DNA from 2 places in the Arthrobacter sp. P4_F10 genome. Region 1 is predicted to be linked to the other one. Evidence: riboswitches for the same ligand, from Rfam matches in the RefSeq annotation. Region 1 holds a riboswitch; the other holds the start of a gene.
The links. Region 1 has a riboswitch for glycine ahead of gcvP (aminomethyl-transferring glycine dehydrogenase). Riboswitches for the same ligand answer to the same signal wherever they lie in the genome.

Region 1 (7,235 bases):
GGCCGATGCGCGCGCTGTACCTGGTGGGTGCCGACGGCGGGCGAAGTGCTGTCCGCAAGGCAGCCGGCATCGAGTTCCCCGGCTGGGATGCGACGAGGAGCAGCCTGATCGCCGAAGTGGAGGTGACAGAGGAGACGCCGGCAGGCATCCGCATCGACGAGGTGGGGATCCACGGGCTGCACCTGATGGAGGACGGACGAACCACGCGGGTGGTGGTGACCGAGAAGCAGCTTGGACCGGCTGCCGAGCCCACCCTGGCTGACCTCCGCAAGGCGCTGACCGAGGTCTATGACACGGATTTCGGGGTGCACACTCCGACGTGGATCTCGCGGTTCACCGACGCCACGCGGCAGGCCGCGGCCTACCGCAGCGGCCGCGTGCTGCTGGCCGGGGATGCCGCGCACATCCATGCTCCTTCGGGCGGGCAGGGGATCGGGCTCGGCATCCAGGACGCCGTGAACCTCGGCTGGAAACTCGCCCAGGTGGTCAAGGGTATTGCGCCGGACCGTCTGCTGGACACCTATCACGCCGAGCGGCACCCCGCCGGGGCCCGTGCGCTGAAGCACACGATGGCGCAGTCAATCATGCAGAGGGCCGACCCGCGCATCGGTGCGTTGGCCGACACGGTGGCCGGCCTGCTGACGATCGATGAGGCCCGGAAGCGGCTGGGCGGCCTCATCTCCGGCCTGGACGTCCGCTACGACCTCGGTGAGGGGCACCCGCTGCTCGGGCGCCGCATGCCCGATCTCGACGTCGTCACCGCCAACGGCCCGCGGCGCGTGTTCACCTTCCTGCACGATGCCCGTGCGGTGCTGCTCAACCTCGGCGCGCCGGGCAGCATCGACCCGGGGCCGTGGATGGATCGGGTGCAGTTGGTGGACGCCACGTACGACGGCGGGTGGGAGCTTCCGGTGATCGGTTCAGTCAATGCTCCTGCGGCCGTGTTGATCCGGCCGGACGGGCATGTGGCGTGGACGGGAGACGGGACTCGGCGGGGGCTGGAGGATGCGCTGGCCAGCTGGTTCGGGCCTGCGCGGCATTAACGTCCCAACGGTGGCCGTGACCGACGCGTATTTCCGTGCCGGTCCCCTTAGCAGGAGAGGTAGCCCGGCCTCTGCGGGTCTACAGTGCGTTTTCTCGTAGCGCCCTGCTGTAGTGCTCAGGGGTATTCCTGGTTGCGGCCGACACAACGAGGTGCCGCCGGCTCAGCCGGTGTGCGAAGTACCCCTCGTACGGCAGCACGATGACAGTGTCGATTCCGCTTTCCCATGCCGGGATGAGTTCTTGGAGACTTCGGGGTTCGGCATCGTGGGGAAATTTCGGGATCAGGCTTCGGTCCCAGGCTTGATAAGCCTCGCGGTCCAGACCTTCCCATTCATACCGTTGAGTCCAAAAGGGTGGGATCAAAGGATTCAACCCCTGACTGGCGTCCCCGGACTCGCGCAATTCCGCGGGCGTGGGATGGTGCGTTGGATCTTCGATCTGGTACCAGCTCCAGGCCTGGTCCCATGACGTTTTCCAGCGCTTCTCCCACGTGGAGGCATCAGCCGATTCCGGCATCCGGGAATGACCACAGTCTGGTACGGGGCTTAGGGGCGGGATGTTGAGGTCGCCGGCCAGGGACCATGCCTGCCGGACAAACAGAAGGAGAGTCAGGTGGTGTGGATCGTCATTGACGCTGATCACCATGTCATGCGGCCACGGACTTTCCGGTTGCGGCGTGCCCCATTGCATTTTCGTTACCCCCAGTCCGAAGACAGCCCGCGCGGGCCGAATTGCGTTCAGCGTCGCACCGACTTCACGCTCTGTAAACGGAGATCAGTTCGTTCGGGGCGTGCCCGGTCAGACGGTGTCGACCCAGTAGCGGCGTTTGCCGTTGCGGGTGTCCTCGTAGGCGCCGCCGTTCTTTTCGATGGTCGCTCGTGAGCCTGCATTATCCTCATCGCATGTGAGAAGAACCCGGGGGATTCCCAGTTCACGGGCAATCGGCAAGGCATCAGCCAGCGCCCTCGCTGCGTGGCCGCGACGCCTGGCGGAGGGCCTCACGCTGTAGCCGATGTGCCCGCCTTCGTTGAAAAGGAAGTCGTTCAGTTCGTGCCTGATGGCCAGTGAGCCAAGGAACGTGTCACCCTCCATGATCCACAAGTACGTGCAGGGCACATATCCTGGCTTCCGCGGGCTCTCCGGCCGAGCGTCATTGATGAGGGCGTCGACAAAGCGGCGGAACGACTGGGCATCTTTGAGTTCTTCCAGGGACCAGTCCTCCGCGCCCCCGCCGTCCCGGTGGGCGCCGTCAAATTCTGCGGATCCTTCCAGCCAGGAGGAGTGGTAGCTTGCGTCCGGAGCGATAAGGAGAGGCATCACGCGATCATATTCGAAGGGTTCGCGTTTCCCGTGGTCTCGGTCCGGGTGTGTAGGGTGCTGCCAGCGTCAGCGGACGGCAGGTCGTAGTAGCCCAACGGCCCCGGGGGATGGACTTGTTCCTTGGCTGGCATTCGACGGCGGGGAGGCACCCCCGTGGTGCAGGAAACAGCGACTCAATTGAAATTAATTTTGCATCCTGCCCGGGAACCAGATAAATTGTGAGCTGTGTCACCGACCAGTGGCACGGCTTATGATCTGCGGCGGGAGAGTCCTGCCGGTACGTTCAGCAGGCGCCGTAGGAGCAAATCCTCCCCAGGAATCTCTCAGGCCCACGTACCGCCGCGGCAAGGCAACTCTGGAAAGCAGTCCGGGCAACCGGGCTCACCGACGGTGCAAGTGGCGCGCTGCAATCAGCAGGGCAAAACGGAAACTCTCAGGTCCAATACAGAGCGGGGAGGAACCCGAATCATCGTGGCGTTTTGATGCCACCTGAATTATGGAGTTCCTCTCATGACGGTTCAATCGTCCCCGTCCACCTTCGCAGATCGCCACATCGGCGCCCGCCGCCAGGCCGACATCGACACCATGCTCAAGGCCGTCGGCTACGACAGCGTTGATGGCCTCGTTGACAACGCGGTCCCCGATTCCATTCGCCAGGAAAAGCCCCTCACGCTGGACAGCGCCCTCAGCGAAGTCCAGGTGCTGGCCGAGCTGCGCAAGCTCGCCTCCAAGAACAAGACGGCCGTGCAGATGATCGGCCAGGGCTACTACGACACCGTCACCCCGCCGGTGATCCGCCGCAACATCCTCGAAGCCCCGGCCTGGTACACCGCGTACACGCCCTACCAGCCGGAGATCTCCCAGGGCCGCCTCGAGGCGCTGCTGAACTTCCAGACCATGGTCCAGGACCTCACCGCGCTCCCGGTCGCCAACGCGTCGCTCCTCGACGAGGCCACCGCCGTCGCCGAGGCCGTGCTCCTCATGCGCCGCGCCAACAAGAACAAGTCCGCGGCCGGGGCCAAGACCGTCCTCGACGCCGACTGCCTCCCGCAGACCATCGCCATTGTGCTGGGCCGCGCCGAAGCCCTGGGCTTCGAGGTGGAGGTCGCCGACCTCTCCAAGGGCCTGCCCGAGGGCGTCATCAACGGCGTCGTCCTGCAGCAGCCCGGCGTCTCCGGCCGGGTGTGGGACCAGTCCGCCGTGATCGCCGAGGCCAAGGAACGCGGCGCGCTGGTCACCGTGGCAGCGGACCTCCTGGCCCTGACCCTGATCACCCCTCCGGGCGAGCAGGGTGCGGATATCGCCGTCGGCTCCACCCAGCGCCTGGGCGTGCCGCTGTTCTTCGGCGGCCCGCACGCCGCCTACATGGCGGTGCGCGAGGGCATGGAACGCACGCTCCCCGGCCGCATCGTCGGCGTCTCCAAAGACAACGCCGGCGTCCCGGCGTACCGCCTGGCCCTGCAGACCCGCGAGCAGCACATCCGCCGCGAAAAGGCCACGTCCAACATCTGCACCGCGCAGGCACTGCTGGCCATCGTGTCCTCGTTCTACGCCGTCTACCACGGCCCCGACGGGCTGAAAGCCATCGCCGAGACCGTCCACAACAACACCCGCGCCCTCGCCGCCACGCTGAAGATCGCCGGCCGCGAACTGGCGAGCGACTCCTTCTTCGACACCCTCACGGTCCGCGTGCCCGGCAAGGCCGCCAAGGTCATCGCCGCCGCCGGGGCCCGGGGCATCAACCTGCGGCTCATCGACGCGGACACAGTTGGCGTGTCCGTCGATGAAACCACGACGCCGGAGGTCCTCGCCGCGGTCGTCGTCGCCTTTGGCGCCGGTCCGGTCCTGGAGGCCAAGGGCTTCGAGCTGCCCGAGACGGTGCTGCGCACCTCCGACTTCCTACAGCACCCGGTCTTCAACACGCACCGTTCCGAGACCCAGCTGCTGCGCTACATCCGCCGCCTCTCGGACCGCGACCTCGCCCTGGACCGCACCATGATCCCGCTGGGCTCGTGCACCATGAAGCTGAACGCCACGGCCGAGATGGAAGCCATCTCCTGGCCGGAGTTCGCCTCCATCCACCCCTTCGCCCCGGACTCCCAGACCGAGGGCTGGCGCGAGCTCATCAGCGGCCTCGAAGCTGACCTCGCCGAGATCACGGGCTACGACCAGGTCTCCATCCAGCCCAACGCCGGATCCCAGGGTGAGCTCGCCGGCCTGCTGGCCATCCGCGGCTACCACCACTCCCGCGGTGACGAGCAGCGCAACGTCTGCCTCATTCCGGCCTCGGCCCACGGCACCAACGCCGCCTCCGCCGTGCTCGCCGGCATGAAGGTGGTCGTCGTGGCCACGGCTTCCGACGGCACGATCGACCACACGGACCTCGCCGCCAAGATCGAGGCCAACAAGGACGTCCTCTCGGCGATCATGATCACCTACCCGTCCACCCACGGGGTCTACGACGCCGACGTCCGCGAGGTCTGCGACGCGATCCACGCCGCCGGCGGGCAGGTCTACGTCGACGGCGCCAACCTCAACGCCCTCGTGGGCCTCGCCCAGCCGGGCAAGTTCGGCGGCGACGTCTCGCACCTGAACCTGCACAAGACCTTCTGCATCCCGCACGGCGGCGGCGGACCCGGCGTCGGCCCGGTTGCTGCCAAGGCACACCTTGCACCGTTCATGCCAGGGGACGCGAACAAGGCGGCGCACGAGGCCGGCGGTACCGAACCAGGAACTGGTGTTGCGATCTCCGCTTCACGCTACGGATCCGCCGGTGTGCTGCCGATCTCCTGGGCGTACGTGAAGCTGATGGGCGGCCAGGGCCTCACCGAAGCGACCAAGTCGGCCCTGCTCGCGGCGAATTACATTGCCGCACGGTTGGATGAGCACTTCCCGGTTCTCTACACGGGGGAGAGCGGGCTGGTGGCGCACGAGTGCATCCTGGATTTGCGTGAACTCACGGCCAGGACCGGCGTGACCGCCGAGGACGTGGCCAAGCGCCTGATCGACTACGGCTTCCACGCCCCCACGCTGTCCTTCCCCGTGGCGGGCACCCTGATGGTGGAGCCCACCGAGTCCGAGGACCTTGCGGAGATCGACCGCTTCATCGAGGCGATGATCACCATCCGCCAGGAGATCGACCAGGTCTCCAACGGAGATTTCACGGTGGAGAACTCCCCGCTGCGCAACGCACCCCACACGGCAGCCGCCGTCGTATCTTCCGACTGGGAGCGGGCGTACCCGCGTGAGCAGGCCGCATTCCCCGTCCACACACTCAGGCAGGACAAGTACTTCCCGCCGGTCGGGCGCATCGACGGCGCCGCCGGAGACCGCAACCTGGTCTGCTCCTGCCCGCCGCTTTCCGACTTCGAGAACTAAGGATCCCTGATGAGTGAGAACTACACCGCTCTCTACGAGCAGCACAAAAAAGCCGGCGCCTCCTTCACGGACTTCGGCGGCTGGCAGATGCCCCTCAAGTACGAATCGGAACTGGCAGAGCACCACGCCGTCCGCAACGCCGCGGGCCTGTTCGACCTCTCCCACATGGGTGAAGTCTGGGTCACCGGTCCGGACGCCGCAGCGTTCCTCGACTACGCCCTGGCCGGGAAGCTCTCGGCGGTCGCCGTCGGCAAAGCGAAGTACTCGCTGATCTGCCAGGAAGACGGCGGCATCATCGATGACCTCATCTCTTACCGCCGTGGCGAGGACAAGTACCTCGTGGTCCCCAACGCCGGCAACGCTGCGGTGGTTGCCGCGGCACTGGCCGAAAGGGCTGTTTCCGGCAAGGAAGGCGGGTTCGACGTGACGGTGGAGGACGTTTCCGCCGAAACCTCGCTGATCGCCGTCCAGGGACCGAACGCAGAGGCCATCCTGCTGACGCTGGTCCCGGCCGAGCAGCATGTCCTGGTCACCGAGCTGAAGTACTACGCAGCGGTTGAGGTACGTATCACCGTCAACGGTACTGACCACGATCTGCTCCTCGCCCGCACCGGCTACACCGGCGAGGACGGCTTCGAAATCTACGTTCCCAACGAGGACGCCGCCGGCCTCTGGGAAGCGCTGCTGGAAACCGGCGCCGGCCACGGGCTCATCCCCGCCGGCCTGGCCTGCCGTGACTCGCTGCGTCTGGAAGCCGGCATGCCGCTCTATGGCAACGAACTCTCCCGCGAAGGCAACCCGTACGCCGCAGGCCTGGGACCGGTCGTCTCGCTCGCCAAGGAGTCGGACTTCATCGGCAAGGTTGCCCTGAGCGAACTCAAGGCAGCCGGCGCAGGCTCCACAACCGGCCGCAAGCTCGTGGGGCTCAAGGGCCCGGGCCGCCGGGCCGGCCGCGGCCACTACCCGGTCCTCAAGGACGGCAACGTGGTGGGCGAAGTGACCTCCGGACAGCCGAGCCCCACCCTGGGGTACCCCGTCGCCATGGCCTATGTCGATATCGAATTCACCGAGCCCGGCACAGCCCTGGACATTGACCTGCGTGGCAAGGCGGAGCCGTTCGAAGTTGTCGCACTGCCGTTCTACAAGCGCCAAAAGTAGCCAGCCGCCGCTGGCTGAGCCTGTCGAAACCACATACGAACTTAAGGATTGAGATAAATGAGCAAAGTTGTAGCCGAACTGAAGTACTCCGCTGAACACGAGTGGGTTGCTGCCGACGGATCGGGCCCTGCGGGGATTGGGATTTCGGCTGTGGCCGCCGACGCCCTGGGCGACATCGTCTACGTGGACCTGCCGGAAGTTGGGTCGACGGTGACCGCGGGGGAGACCTGCGGCGAGGTCGAGTCAACCAAGTCCGTCTCGGACCTCTACGCCCCGGTGACGGGCGAGGTGGTGGAGATCAATGACGACGTCGTTTCGGATCCCGCGCTGATCAA
Region 2 (14,390 bases), on a different contig from region 1:
AAGACCACGGTGAGGACCAGGCCGCCCAGGACCGGGAACAGCAGCCGCATGAAGAAGTTACGGACGCTGGAGAACAGGCTGTGCCGGAAGTACCACGTGCAGGCGAACGCCGTCAGGGCGTAGTAGAAGCAGATCATCAGGCCAAGGGCCATGATGGTGTCGTTGAGGACGTTTTCGCTGACCACCTTCATGACGGCGTAGAAGCCGCCGGACAGCAGGCCCGCAACCACCGTGGCGTAGCCGGGGGATCCGAAGCGCTTGCTGACGGACGCGAAGCGCGGCGGCAGTGCCCCGTAGTGCCCCATCGCCAGCAGGCTCCGGGCGGGGGAGGCCATGGTGGACTGGAGGGAGGACGCGGTGCCGGAGAGCACGGCCAGGGACATCAGGATGGCCAGCGGGCCCATGACGGGGGAGGCCAGTGCGGCAAAGACATTCGCTTGGTTGTCCGGGTTGTTCAAACCAATGCCGTCGGCGCCGGTGCCGGCCACCATCATGGTGGCCACGATCACGGCGAGGTAGAGGGCCAGGACGGCCACCGCCGTCGTCGTTCCTGCCCGCCCGGCGGTGCCCCTGCCTCCCTTGGTTTCCTCGTTCACAGTGAGGCAGACGTCCCAGCCCCAGTAGACAAAGACAGCCAGTGACATGCCGGCGGTGAACTGCTCGAAGCTCTCGATTTTCGCCGGGTTGAACCAGTCCCAGCTGAACGCGATCGCGGTGCCCGAGTCACCCGAGGCTGCGTGGCTAAGCGCCATGATGATGAAGACGGCCAGGACCAGCACCTGGAAGCCGACCATGCTGTACTGCACGAGCTTGGTGGCGTGGAGGCCGCGGTAGCTGACCCAGACGGCGAGTGCCACGAACACCAGGCACGTCACAATGTTCACGGCCGTGTTCGAGGTCAGGTCCGCGAGTTCGGGGTTGTTGAACACCTGGGCCAGGAAGAGATAGAAGAAGTCCACCGCGACGCCGGCCAGGTTGGACAGGACGATGATGTTGGCGGCCAGCAGGCCCCAGCCGCCCATCCAGCCGACAAACGGGCCGAAAGCCTTCGTGGCCCACGTGAAGGTGGTGCCGCTGTCCGGGGAGTCGGCGTTGAGCTCGCGGTAGGCGAACGCCACCAGGATCATGGGGATGAACGCGACGATGAAGATCGCCGGCAGCTGCACGCCCACGGCGCCGACGGCCGGTCCCAGCGAACTGGTCAGGCTGTAGGCGGGCGCCACGGAGGAGATGCCCAGGACCACGACGGCGAGCAGGCCAAGCTGTCCGCCCTTGAGCCCCTTGCCCGTGATGCCGTGCTTCGAGCCGGCGGGATCGACTGCGCCGTGGGCGGTGGTGGTGCCGTCTTCGCGGCCGATTGTCTGACTCATGGCTGACCTGTCTTGTGGGAGGCGGACGGTTGCTGTTGGGTGATGCAGTGGATGCCGCCGCCGCGGGCGAAGAGCTGGCGGGCGTCGATGCCCACCACTTTGCGGCCGGCGTAGGCGTCGCCGAGGATGCGCAAGGCTTTTTCGTCCATCGGGTCGCCGAACGTGCAGGCGATGACGCCGCCATTGACCACCAGATGGTTGATGTAGCTGTAGTCGACGAAGCCGTCCTCGTCGGTCAGGGTTTCCGGGGCGGGGACCTCGATGATGGTCCATTCGCGGCCGGCCGCGTCGCGGGTGGTGGCGAGGTGGCTGATGATTTCGCGGCTGACCTCGAAGTCGGGGTGTGCCGGGTTCTGCTGGGAGTGGACCAGCAACGTGCCCGGAGACGGGATGGCCGCGACGATATCGACGTGACCGCGCGTGCCGAACCGTTCCGAATCCCGGGTCAGCCCGCGGGGAAGCCAGATCACGTGGCTGGTGCCCAGGGTCCGGGCCAGTTCGGCCTCGACGTCGGCCTTGCTGAGCCCCGGGTTCCGGCCCGGATCCAGTTGCACCGTCTCGGTGACGAGGACCGTTCCTTCGCCGTCGACGTGGATGCCGCCGCCCTCGTTCACCAGGGGCGAGACGAGGTGGCTGGCCCCCGAGCGTGCCACGACGGCAGCTGCCACGAGCGAGTCCTTGTCCCAGGCCGCCCAGTCCTGGCCGCCCCAGCCGTTGAACACCCAGTCCACGGCGCCGAGCCGGCCGCCGTCGTCCAGGACGAACGTGGGGCCGATGTCCCGCATCCAGGCGTCGTTCAAGGCGGCGGTGACCACCTCGATGTCCGGGTGGAGGTAGCGGGCGGCGGTCTCCACATCCGCCGGCGCCACCAGCATGGTGACCGGTTCGAATTCCACAACGGCGTTCGCGACGGCGGCCCAGACGGAGCGGGCGGCGTGGGCTTCTGCCTCTGTTTCGCCCAGGGTGTAGCCGCCGGTGGGGAACGCCATCCAGACACGGTCCTGGGGTGCCGTTTCGGACGGCATCCGCCAGGCGCTCATGCCGTGACCTTCTGCGCAGTGACCTTCTGCCCAGTGGCCTCATACGCAGTGGGCTCATAGGCGTCGAGGCCGAGCGGGGCATCGGCGCGTACCGGTTCGGTCAGCCGCGCGTAGGTGTCCGGGCGGCGCGTGGCCAGGAAGGGAAAGAGCGTGAGCCAGTCACGGCGCTGGTCGAGGTCGAGGTCCGCCACAATCACCGCGGATTCGTCCCGTGGTGCCTGGGCGAGGATCCGGCCGTAGGGATCGGAGATGAAGGAGGAGCCGTAGAAGTTCAGGGTGCCTTCGCTGCCGCAGCGGTTGGGGACCACCATGAACAGCCCGTTGGCAATGCCGTTGCCCACAATGACCTGTTGCCACAACGGCTGGGTGTCGAACTCCGGGTGGTCCGGCTCGGAGCCGATGGCGGTGGGGTAGACCAGGAGTTCTGCCCCGCCGAGGGAGTAAATCCGCGCCAACTCCGGGAACCATTCGTCCCAGCAGGTGGGCATGCCCAACCGTGCGCCGCCGAGCTCGGCGGGGGAATGGACCTCGTAAGCATCGTCGCCGTCCGGGCCCTGGCGGAAGAATTTGTCCTCGTAGTAGCCGGCTGTGACGGGGATGTGCAGCTTGTGCGTGCGTGCCAGCAGTTCGCCTTCGGGGGAGACCAGGATGGCAGTGTTCAGGCCCAGGCCGTCGTCGGAACCGTCCGGGTTCTCCGCCTTCTGGTACAGCGAAGCGTGGACGCAGATTCCGTGCCGGCGGGCCGCGTCCGCCGCGAACCGGAACGTGGGGCCGGTGAACAGGTCCTCGGCGATGTCCGAGGGCCGCGGGCGCGGGGCCCCGGCCCGGGTGGTGTCGTTTTCGGGAAGCGTATCCGCGGGGTACCGGGACAGTGTGAGCTCGGGCAGGAAGACGACGGCGGCTCCCAACCGGGCGGCCCGCCCGATGCCGTCGTCCAGTTCCGCGTGCAGGGCCGCGGCGTCAGGATGCCAGCGGTGCTGTACGACGCCGACCCGCAGTGCTGGCCGGCTGGACGATGCACTTCGGGACGACGTGGTGCGGGCGAGGGAGGGCGGGGTGTCGAGGGACGTGATTTCGATCATGGCTACTCCAGTGAGACGGGCGTCACATAAATGAACGTTGTTCATTTAGTATTTAGGCGATGGTCGCGCCGGGCAAGACCTAATATGAATAAAGTTCATTTATTTATTCGCGGCAGTACGTGCGCCGAGTCCGGACGTGCGGGCGAACACGCCGCAGGCCGCTCCGTGGGCGCGGGCCGTAAGGCCCTAGACCGCGGATTGGGCGCGGCAGAGTCTGGGCGTATGACTCCAACGAACCCCGGGGCGGCTCCGGACATCAAGCCCGCCCAACTCAAGGAACAGCCGACTGCAGTGGTGCGTGAGACTGTCCCGATGAATGCGCTGCGCGACTTTTTCGGCCGTGCCTTCGGCGCCGTCATGGGTGCGGTGCAGGATCAGCATGTCCAATTGGCCGGACCCCCGTTCGCGCTGTACCGGGGCAAACCGACCGACGTCGTCGACGTGGAGGCGGGGTTCCCCCTCGCCGCACCTTTCACGAACCCAAGCGGCGCGGACACCGAGGTCATCGCCGGGGCACTCCCCGCAGGCCGGGCCTACGAGGCGATGCACATCGGGCCCTACGAATCACTGCAGCAGACCTACGGCGCGATCATGGCGCGGATGCGGCAGGACGGTGCGAGCCCCGGGGAAGCCATGTGGGAGTACTACCTCACCGATCCCGGTGCCGAGCCCGACCCGGCGAAGTGGCAGACGCTGGTGGTCTGGCCGGTCGCCTGAACTGCCCACCGCGGGCCGCGGACGCGGGGCGTCCCGGGGCCGCCGACCCGGGCTTCCGCGCCCCGTCCGACTCATTGTGTCTGATTGGCCACACTATTCCTCAACTCCATGCATAATGTCCTAAACTGCTTCACTGAGGTGCCTGAAATGGCGCTGCGCAGCAACGAAAGTGAACCCCGATATGGCTACCGATTACGACGCCCCACGTAAGACAGAAGAAGAGTCTCCCGCTGAGTCGCTGGAGGCCCTGCAGGCGTCCCGCGGCGGCGGCGCGCAGACTGCTGTGATCGACGTCGACGAGAACGACACCGCTGAAGGCATCGATCTTCCGGGTGCGGACCTGTCCGGCGAAGAGCTGACGGTCATTGTTGTACCGGAGCAGTCCGATGAATTCACCTGCTCCTCCTGCTTCCTGGTCCGGCACAGGTCCCAGGTGGCCCTTGAAAAGAACGGCATGAAGTACTGCCGCGACTGCGAAGGCTAAGAATTTTTCAGCAACACCAAGGCCGCACGAAGCGCCGGACCCTCGGGGGTGCCGGCGCTTCGCCGTTCCTGGCGTGGCCCGCGGCTGCCGGCGTTATCTGTTCGTGAAGGAACCTGGCGGGATGTGTCCGTGCAATCCGTCCGTGACCAGCAACGGGCCACTTTAACGGTTGGGCGCCGAAACGGATGAGGACCTCGCCCGCCGGTTCGGGGCCGCCTACGCTGGAAGCGTCTGACCTGCGCTGACTGTTTGGCCAGCTCAAGGGCTCGGGCAGCACCAGGGGGTGGCGGGGTTGAAGAGGACCCAGTTGAAGAAGACCCAGTTGAAGAAGATCCACGCTTTGCTCGCGGCAGTGCTGATGGCCGCCGGTCTCGGGGTGCTTGCGCCGGCTCCGGCAGCCGCGGACCCGTACTGCGGCCTGGTCTGGGGTTCGCTGGTCAAAACGGATCCGGCCATGAGCCAGGCCAAGGTGGTGAATGTGCGGACCGGTCAGCATTACTGTTTTGATCGGCTGGTCATCGACCTCAACGGCCCCGTGGCCGGCTACGCCGTCCGCTACGTGCCCGAGGTGGTGCAGGACGGGTCCGGCCTGCCGATCCCGCTGCGGGGCCAGGCCTTCATCCAGCTCACGGTCAATGCGCCCGCATACGACGACGCCGGCAATCCCACCTACAACCCGGCGAACAAGGGCGAACTGGCGGACGTGACCGGTTACCAGACGTTCCGGCAGGTGGCGTGGGCGGGCAGCTTCGAAGGGTACAGCAGCCTGGGCCTGGGGGTCCGCGCGCGGCTGCCGTTCCGGGTCCTGTCCCTGTCCGGGCCGGGCACCGGGTCACGGCTAGTGGTGGACGTGGCGCACTTCTGGTGATGGCCGGGGCGGCAGAGCAACGCGGCGCGTTGCGCGACTTGCGAACTCAAGGCCTTTGGTGGCATCTCGTGCGCTGCGACCAATGCGCTGCGCTCTTGCCGATGATGCAGTTGTCCACCTCGCCAACCCGCGTACTTTTTCGACTGACAGGACAGTTGGGCGTGCGAGCAGCCCATTCCTGGGCAGTTCGACTCCTAGGTGGTTCGACGCGCTCGGAGCGAGGTGCCCCTAGGTGTCGAAATGGGCCGGAGGCACACCCTTCCGGTGGAAACGCTAGCGCCCCGCGTTGCCCTATCAGTTACGGCTGTCATTCGGACGGCAAAGTCAATCCGTAGCAGCCACAACTGATAGGGCAACGGAGGCGGCGCTCGCCGTCAGGCAGCCAGCCAGGACACGGGAAGCTGTTTCACTCCGTAGACGATCGTGCTTTCCATCCGCTCCAGCTGCGCCCCGGGTCGCACGGCCAAGCCGGGCAGCCGGGAGAGCACGGCCTGCAGCGCGATCCTGGCCTCGAGCCGGGCCAGGGGAGCGCCGAGGCAGAAGTGGATGCCCTGGCCGAAGGCGAGGTGACGGTTCGGTGAGCGTCCGACGTCGAACACGTCAGGGTGCGGGAACTGCTCCGCGTCACGGTTCGCCGAGCCGATCCACGCCACGATCGGCGACCCCGCAGGGATCGGCAGGCCCCGCACGGTCGTGTCGACGGCGGAGATCCGGTACATGGACTGGACGGGGGAGCGGTAGCGCAGCACCTCTTCGATCGCCTGCGGGAGCAGGGCAGGCTCGGCGATGAGGCGTTCCGCCGTGCCCGGCGCTTCGGTGAAGCACAGCACCGCATTGCCGATCAGGTTCGTGGTGGTCTCGTTGCCGGCAACGAGCAGAAGGGCGCAGAATCCGAGCAGCTCGATGGCGCTGAGCTTCTGCCCGTCGATCTCGGCCGCGAGGAGCGCGCTGATGAGGTCATGGCCCGGCTGGCGCCGCCGCTGCTCGATCATGCCCATGAAGTACTCCGCCATTTCCCGGTGTGCGGCCATGTGGCCGGACTCGTCGGCGCCGGGGCGGGTCTGGCTCACGATCACGTCGGACCACTGCTTGAACCGGTCCCGGTCCGCGGCCGGGATGCCCATCAGCTCCGCGATGACGATGACCGGCAGCGGATAGGCCAGCTGGTCGATCAGGTCCGCGGAACCGGCAGCAACTACCGGGTCCAGCAACTCGTCGGTGAGTTCCGAGATGCGCGGGCCGAGCGCTTCCACTGACCGTGGCGTGAACGCCTGGGACACCAGGGAACGCAACTGGCGGTGCCTGGGCGGGTCCGTGTTGATCAGGCTGGCGGCGAAGAGCTGGCCCGTTTCGGAGGGGTTGTCCCCGCCGATCCGGGAAGAAAACGTGGCGTGCTCGGACAGGACCCGCTGCACGTCATCGTAGCGGAACACATGCCACACCCCGGTCTCCTGATCCTGGAAAACGGGTTCACTGTCCCGCATGGCTTCATAGCGGGGAAACGGGTTCAACGGCTGCTCCAGAGCGGGAAATGGCACCATGGCTGGCCTTCCTGACGAGGCGGACGGCCGTCGTTTCCTGGCAATGGACCAACTGCAAGGGACGAACTGCAACAGAGCAGGCGTCCAACGGGGCGGGCCGCGTGGCCCCGTCAGCTCCCACCCTAATACCGCGCAACAGCCTTGGCATGGGGATTCTGGCCCACGTCGGCCGCCCCTGCGGAACCGGCCCGTCACCACGGCGCCTAACGAAGCGGCCGGTCCTGCCGACGGTACGGAGGAGAACACCCCGGCTTTCCGCTAAACGTGGTCCGGACTGACGCCCCCTACGACGACGGCGCAGGCCTGTCGGCGTTGTTCGCAGGAAAGCATTGACCAGATGGTCCGCTGCGCCGAAGAGACCCGCAGGGAGGTCCTGCTGTCCCGCGAAGAGGGGGCAGACAGCGTCAAGAATCTCTCCCTCGCCCGTGCCTAACGGAACATAGGAACGGGGCAGTCTCAGCTTCCCGAAACGGTTAGTAAGCCGACTTAGTAAGCTGACCGAGAAATTCCTCCCCGAACCGTCGCGGCCCGTCGCTGCCCTGCGGTAGCGTCGGAAGCATCGGCCGCGGTGCCAGCAAATGGTGCGCGCGGCCCGCACGGTACCGGTTCTATTGAGGAGGATGCATGAAAGCGACACCTACACTGACGGCCAACCTGCAGGCGGTCCTAGTGGACCTGATCGAACTCCACGTTCAGGGCAAGCAGGCGCATTGGAACATCGTCGGGACTAACTTCCGGGACCTCCACCTCCAGCTGGACGAGATCGTCGACGCCGCCCGGGAGTTCGCGGACGATCTCGCCGAGCGCATGCGCGCCCTCCACGCCCTGCCGGACGGCCGCAGTTCCACGGTTTCCAAGTCCACCGCACTCGCCGAGTTCCCCGCGGGCCTGATCAACACGAAGGACGCCATCGAACGGATTGTCGCGGCCCTCGAGGCGGCCGTCGGCACGATGCGCAAAGTTCACGATGAAGTTGATGAGGAAGACCCCACCACCGCCGACCTCCTGCACGCCTTCATTGCCAAGCTTGAGCAGTATGCCTGGATGGTGAATGCCGAGACCATGCGGGCAAACGCCAGCGTGACCACTCCGGAGGACAAGTAGGGACCGGCTCCCACCGGTCCGACCCTAAACCAGCAGCGTCCGGCGCCGGATTTCTTCCGGCGCAGGACGCTGCTGTCCAAGCTATTTGGCCTTCGGCACCGTCCGCAGGACAATGGCGGCGAGGACGCAGGCCCCGGTCATCAGGACCAGCGCGATTGACGCCGTGACGTGGACGCCGGAGTCGAACGCCGTGCGCGCGGCAGCCGTCACTGCCTCCGCCAGGGGAGCCGGAAGCATGTGGGCGAGCTCCACCGCGCCGGCGAGGGTTTCACCCGCCTGGCTGGTGGCCTCTGCCGGGACGAGCCCGGACACCCCCTCGGGGAGCCGGAGGTTGCCCTGATAGGAAGCCGTCAGGATCGAGCCGAGGATCGCCGTGCCCAGCAGAGACCCCACTTCATAGCCGGTCTCGGAGATGGCGGCGGCGGCCCCCGACTTGTCGGCAGGCGCCGCACCCAGGATCAGGTCATTGGAAATCGTCTCCGCGGCGCCCACCCCCAGGCAGAGAACCAGCAGCGCGGCCAGGAGCAGAGACGGGCCATGGCTGTGGTCGCCGAACGCCACCAGGAAATAGCCCGCCGCGCTCAGCAGCAGCCCGCCGGCCACAACAAAGCCTGGCCGCACCTTGCGCACCAGCGGGACCACGAGCAGCCCCGCCACGACAGTGGCGATGAGGGCCGGGACCATGGCGACTCCGGAAGCCGAGGGGGACTGGCCCTCGACCAGCTGCAGGTGCTGTGCCAGGAACAGGATGAAGCCGTTGAAGGAGAACAGCGCCAGGACGTTGGCGATGATGGCCGTGCTGAAGATCCGGTTGCCAAAGAGGCTGACATCGAGCATCGGCGCCGTACCTTCCCCGCGGGCAAGTGCCCGCTGCCGCCGGATGAACACGTAGCCCATGAGCAGGCCGGCTCCAATGCTCGCGAAGGCCTCTGGTGCGGGCCCGTGGGTGGCGAGGGTTTTGATCCCGTAGACGACCGGCACCATGACCAGCAGGGACAGGACAATGCTGGGCACGTCCACGCGGCCGGGGTTCGGGTCGCGGGATTCCGGTATCAGCGCCGGACCGAGCACCAGGAGAGGAAGGATGATCGGCACTGCGACCAGCAGGACGGCGCCCCACCAGAAGTGTTCCACCAGCCAGCCGCCGGCAATCGGGCCGAGGGCGGCGCCGCCGGAGAAGCCGGCGGCCCAGATCGCCACGGCCAGCCTGCGCCGGTTGGGCTGCGGAAAGATATTGCGGATCAGGGAAAGAGTGGACGGCATGAGCATGGCGCCGAACAGGCCAAGCCCGGCACGGCCGGCGATCAGCCATTCGGCGCTCGGTGCGAACGCCGTCGCGGCCGAAACCGCGGCAAAACCCGCGCTGCCCACGAAGAGCAGGCGGCGCCGTCCGATCCTGTCGCCGAGGCTGCCCATAGCGACCAGCAGTCCGGCCAGGACCAAGGGATAGGCGTCGACGATCCAGAGCAGCTGGACGCCGGAAGCGGACAGGCTGGTGGCGATGGCCGGCAGGGCAAACGTCAGGGCGGTGTTGTCCACGGCCACGAGCAGGACGGGGAACATTAGCAGGGCCAGCGCCACCCAGTCGCGCCACGGTGCCCGGGGGCCGGTGGCCGCCGGGATGCTGGTGGCTGCGGTGATCGATGAAATGCTCATAGGACATAACTATACCGTCTGGACGGTACAGTTAAGAAATGAAGGGCTGGGCAGGCATGATGGGAGGCATGCCCAGGAAACCCGTCGCCCGCGAGGCCGTCCTCGATGCCTTCGAATCCCTGCTCATCGAAGTCGGTGAACGCGCCGCGACGCTGGACGCCGTCGCGCGCCGGGCCGGCGTCTCCAAGGGCGGCCTGCTCTACCACTTCCCGACCAAGGAGGCGATGATCGCGGTCCTGCTGGAACGGCTGGACCGGCATCTGGCTGCGGATGTTGCCGCCATGGCGGCGGCCCCCGAAGGGGCGGCGGCGTACTTCATTAGGTCCTCGGTGTGGGCGGACACGCCCATGGACCGGGTCTTCGTGGCGGCCACGCGGCTCGCCGAGGTGGCGCACGGGGAGACCCTCCGCCGCTTCGCCGCCGCCCAGGCGAGCTGGCTGGAACTGCTGGCGGCCGACGTCGGACCCGCCATGGCGAAGGCCGTCCTGTACATGGGGGACGGGCTGTACTTCAACGCCATGCTGGGCCGGGGCCCCGGCGGGCCGCTTCCGGAGGTCGAAGCGGACGTCGAGAGCCTGCTGGCCGCCGTCGAGAAGCTGCGCCGCTGACGCTCCCGCCCACCCCGCCCGCTCCCGCCCACCCCGCCGAACTCGCCGGAAGCGTGCGAGTTCGCCGCAAAGTTGCGGCGACCTGGCCGCTGTCCGGCGAACTCGTGTTGGCGGACGCACCCGGGGGCGGCTTGTCGCCCGTAACCTGGGTCGGCGGCTGGCAGGGAGTTTGCGGACGCGCGCCCGGCATAGGAGAATGGGAGCTGTGACTGTTGTCACCCACGATTAATCACCCAACTGAATACGCCTTTGATCTGCGGCGGGAGAGTCCTGCAAGTAGGTACAAGCAGGCGCCGTAGGAGCAAACCCTCCCCAGGAATCTCTCAGGCCCATGTACCGCCGCGGCAAGGCATCTCTGGAAAGTAGCAGGCGTGTCCCGGACATGCTGTGCTCACCGACGGTGCAAGCGGAGCCCCTGAAACGCAGGCTTCGCGGAAACTCTCAGGTCCAATACAGAGCGGGGAGGAACCCGAATCAATGTGGCGTACCCTGCGCCGCCTGAGTTATGGAGTTCCTTGTGACTGTTACCCCAGCCTCCACGTCCTTCGTTGACCGGCACATCGGCGCGCGCCGCCAGGCCGACGTCGACGCCATGCTGAAGGCTGTCGGCTACGACACCGTCGACGCCCTGGTGGACACCGCCGTTCCGAAGGACATCCGTCAGGACTCCGATCTCGCGCTCGCCGCCGCCCTCAGCGAGGTGGAAGTCCTCGCCGAGCTGCGCAAGCTCGCAGCGAAGAACAAGACCGCCGTGCAGATGATCGGGCAGGGCTACTACGACACGCTCACCCCGCCGGTGATCCGCCGCAACATCCTCGAAGCCCCGGCCTGGTACACCGCGTACACGCCGTACCAGCCGGAAATCTCCCAGGGCCGGCTCGAAGCCCTGCTGAACTTCCAGACCATGGTCCAGGACCTCGTCGGCCTGCCGATCGCCAACGCATCGCTGCTGGACGAAGCCACCGCCGTCGCCGAGGCCGTGCTGATGATGCGCCGCGCCAACAAGAACAAGACGGCGCACGACGGCAAGACCGTCCTCGACGCCGACTGCCTCCCGCAGACCATCGCGATCGTCAAGGGCCGCGCGGAAGCCCTCGGCTTCGAGGTCGAGGTCGCGGACCTCTCGAAGGGCCTGCCCGAGGGCGTCATCAACGGCGTCGTCCTGCAGCAGCCGGGCGTCTCCGGCCGCGTGTTGGACCACACCGCGGTGATCGCCGACGCCAAGGAACGCGGCGCGCTGGTCACTGTGGCCGCGGACCTCCTGGCCCTGACCCTGATCACCCCTCCGGGCGAGCAGGGTGCGGATATCGCCGTCGGCTCCGCCCAGCGCTTCGGCGTGCCGCTGTTCTTCGGCGGCCCGCACGCCGCCTACATGGCCGTGCAGAAGGGGCTGGAGCGCTCCATGCCCGGCCGCCTCGTGGGTGTCTCCAAAGACAACGCCGGCGTCCCCGCCTACCGCCTGGCCCTGCAGACCCGCGAGCAGCACATCCGCCGCGAGAAGGCCACGTCCAACATCTGCACCGCCCAGGCACTGCTGGCCATCGTGTCCTCGTTCTACGCCGTCTACCATGGCCCAGACGGGCTGAAGGCCATCGCCCAGTCGGTCCACGTCCACGCCAAGACCATCGCCGCCTCCCTGAAGGCCGCCGGGCTGGACGTGCTGCACACGTCATTCTTCGACACCATCACCGTCTCCGTGCCGGGCCGGGCGGCAGAGATCATCGCGGCCGCCGACGCCAAGGGCGTCAACCTGCGGGCCATCGACGCCGACACTGTCGGCATCTCCGCCGATGAGGCCACGACGGTGGCTATCGTCGCCGACGTCATCGCCGCGTTTGGCGCGTCGGTGACCGACACATCTGAGGGCTTCGGCCTGGACTCCGCCGTGGAGCGCACCTCCGACTACCTCCAGCACCCGGTGTTCAACACGCACCGTTCCGAAACCCAGTTGCTGCGCTACATCCGCCGCCTCTCGGACCGCGACCTCGCCCTGGACCGCACCATGATCCCGCTGGGCTCGTGCACCATGAAGCTGAACGCCACGGCCGAGATGGAAGCCATCTCCTGGCCGGAGTTCGCCTCCATCCACCCCTTCGCCCCGGACTCCCAGACCGAGGGCTGGCGCGAACTGATCGAGGACCTCGAAGCCCAGCTGACCGAGATCACGGGCTACGACCAGGTCTCCATCCAGCCCAACGCCGGATCCCAGGGCGAGCTCGCCGGCCTGCTGGCCATCCGCGGCTACCACCACTCCCGCGGAGACGAGCAGCGCAACGTCTGCCTCATCCCGGCCTCGGCCCACGGCACCAACGCCGCCTCCGCCGTGCTCGCCGGCATGAAGGTGGTCGTCGTGGCCACGGCTTCGGACGGCACGATCGACCACACGGACCTCGCCGCCAAGATCGAGGCCAACAAGGACGTCCTCTCGGCGATCATGATCACCTACCCGTCCACCCACGGGGTCTACGACGCCGACGTCCGCGAGGTCTGCGACTCCGTGCATGCGGCCGGTGGGCAGGTCTACATCGACGGCGCCAACCTCAACGCCCTCGTGGGGCTGGCCCAGCCGGGCATGTTCGGCGGCGACGTCTCGCACCTGAACCTGCACAAGACCTTCTGCATCCCGCACGGCGGCGGCGGACCCGGCGTCGGCCCGGTTGCTGCCAAGGCCCACCTGGCACCGTTCATGCCCGGCGATGCCAACAACGCCGACCCGGCCGACGGCACCCCGATCTCCGCCTCCCGCTACGGCTCGGCCGGTGTGCTGCCGATCTCCTGGGCGTACGTGAAGCTGATGGGCGGCCGGGGCCTCACCGAGGCCACCAAGTCGGCCCTGCTCGCGGCGAACTACATCGCGGCCCGCCTGAACGACTCCTTCCCGGTGCTCTACACCGGCGAAGGCGGCCTCGTGGCCCACGAGTGCATCCTGGACCTGCGCGAACTCACGGCCAAGACCGGCGTGACCGCCGAGGACGTCGCCAAGCGCCTGATCGACTACGGCTTCCACGCTCCCACGCTCGCGTTCCCGGTTGCCGGCACCCTGATGGTGGAGCCCACCGAATCCGAGGACCTTGGCGAGATCGACCGGTTCATCACCGCCATGGTTGCCATCCGCGCAGAGATCGACCAGGTGGCCCACGGCGACTTCACCGTGGAGCACAGCCCGCTGCGCAACGCCCCGCACACCGCCGCAGCCGTCATCAGCACCGACTGGACCCGCGAGTACCCGCGTGAGCAGGCCGTCTTCCCGGTCCACACGCTCAAGCAGGACAAGTACTTCCCGCCGGTCGGCCGGATCGACGGCGCCGCGGGGGACCGCAACCTGATCTGCTCGTGCCCTCCCCTCGAAGCCTTCGAGGACCACTCCGACGACTCCGCCAACTAAGGACAGCCACCGATGACTGAGAATTACACGGCACTTTACGAAGAGCACAAGGAGCTCGGCGCCTCCTTCACGGACTTCGGCGGCTGGCAGATGCCGCTGAAGTACAGCTCCGAACTCGCCGAGCACCACGCCGTCCGCAAGTCTGCGGGCCTGTTCGACCTCTCCCACATGGGTGAAGTCTGGGTCACCGGCCCGGACGCCGCAGCCTTCCTGGACTACGCCCTCGTGGGCAAGATCTCCGCGATGGCCATTGGCAAGGCCAAGTACTCGCTGATCTGCAACGAGGACGGTGGCATCATTGACGACCTCATCACCTACCGCCGCGGCGACGAGAAGTTCCTGGTGGTCCCCAACGCGGGCAACGCCAAGGTTGTGGCCGCGGCCCTGGCCGAGCGCGCTGCTTCCGGCAACGAGGTGGGCTTCGACGTCACCGTCGAGGACGCCTCCGCCGTGACCTCGCTGATCGCCGTGCAGGGCCCCAAAGCCCAGGAGATCCTGCTGCGCCTGGTTCCGGCCGCGCAGCACGAACTCGTCA

Region 2: linked by a shared signal. The riboswitch ahead of gcvP (aminomethyl-transferring glycine dehydrogenase) and the one ahead of gcvP (aminomethyl-transferring glycine dehydrogenase) in region 1 are both predicted to bind glycine.

The regions. Positions count from the first base shown of each region.
Region 1 is NZ_JBFUJJ010000003.1:2,685-9,919, reverse strand. Features, by position in the region: gene AC1DR1_RS04925 (FAD-dependent monooxygenase) at 1-1,043, shown strand, start outside; gene AC1DR1_RS04920 (hypothetical protein) at 1,123-1,689, opposite strand; gene AC1DR1_RS04915 (GNAT family N-acetyltransferase) at 1,843-2,361, opposite strand; glycine riboswitch at 2,616-2,713, shown strand; glycine riboswitch at 2,715-2,822, shown strand; gene gcvP (aminomethyl-transferring glycine dehydrogenase) at 2,875-5,742, shown strand; gene gcvT (glycine cleavage system aminomethyltransferase GcvT) at 5,752-6,900, shown strand; gene gcvH (glycine cleavage system protein GcvH) at 6,958-7,235, shown strand, end outside.
Region 2 is NZ_JBFUJJ010000043.1:5,988-20,377, forward strand. Features, by position in the region: gene AC1DR1_RS20990 (APC family permease) at 1-1,370, opposite strand, end outside; gene AC1DR1_RS20995 (agmatine deiminase family protein) at 1,367-2,410, opposite strand; gene AC1DR1_RS21000 (nitrilase-related carbon-nitrogen hydrolase) at 2,407-3,492, opposite strand; gene AC1DR1_RS21005 (GyrI-like domain-containing protein) at 3,715-4,209, shown strand; gene AC1DR1_RS21010 (DUF4193 domain-containing protein) at 4,391-4,693, shown strand; gene AC1DR1_RS21015 (AMIN-like domain-containing (lipo)protein) at 5,016-5,561, shown strand; gene AC1DR1_RS21020 (cytochrome P450) at 5,936-7,102, opposite strand; gene AC1DR1_RS21025 (Dps family protein) at 7,727-8,206, shown strand; gene AC1DR1_RS21030 (MFS transporter) at 8,288-9,862, opposite strand; gene AC1DR1_RS21035 (TetR/AcrR family transcriptional regulator) at 9,931-10,470, shown strand; glycine riboswitch at 10,721-10,819, shown strand; glycine riboswitch at 10,821-10,936, shown strand; gene gcvP (aminomethyl-transferring glycine dehydrogenase) at 10,976-13,855, shown strand; gene gcvT (glycine cleavage system aminomethyltransferase GcvT) at 13,868-14,390, shown strand, end outside.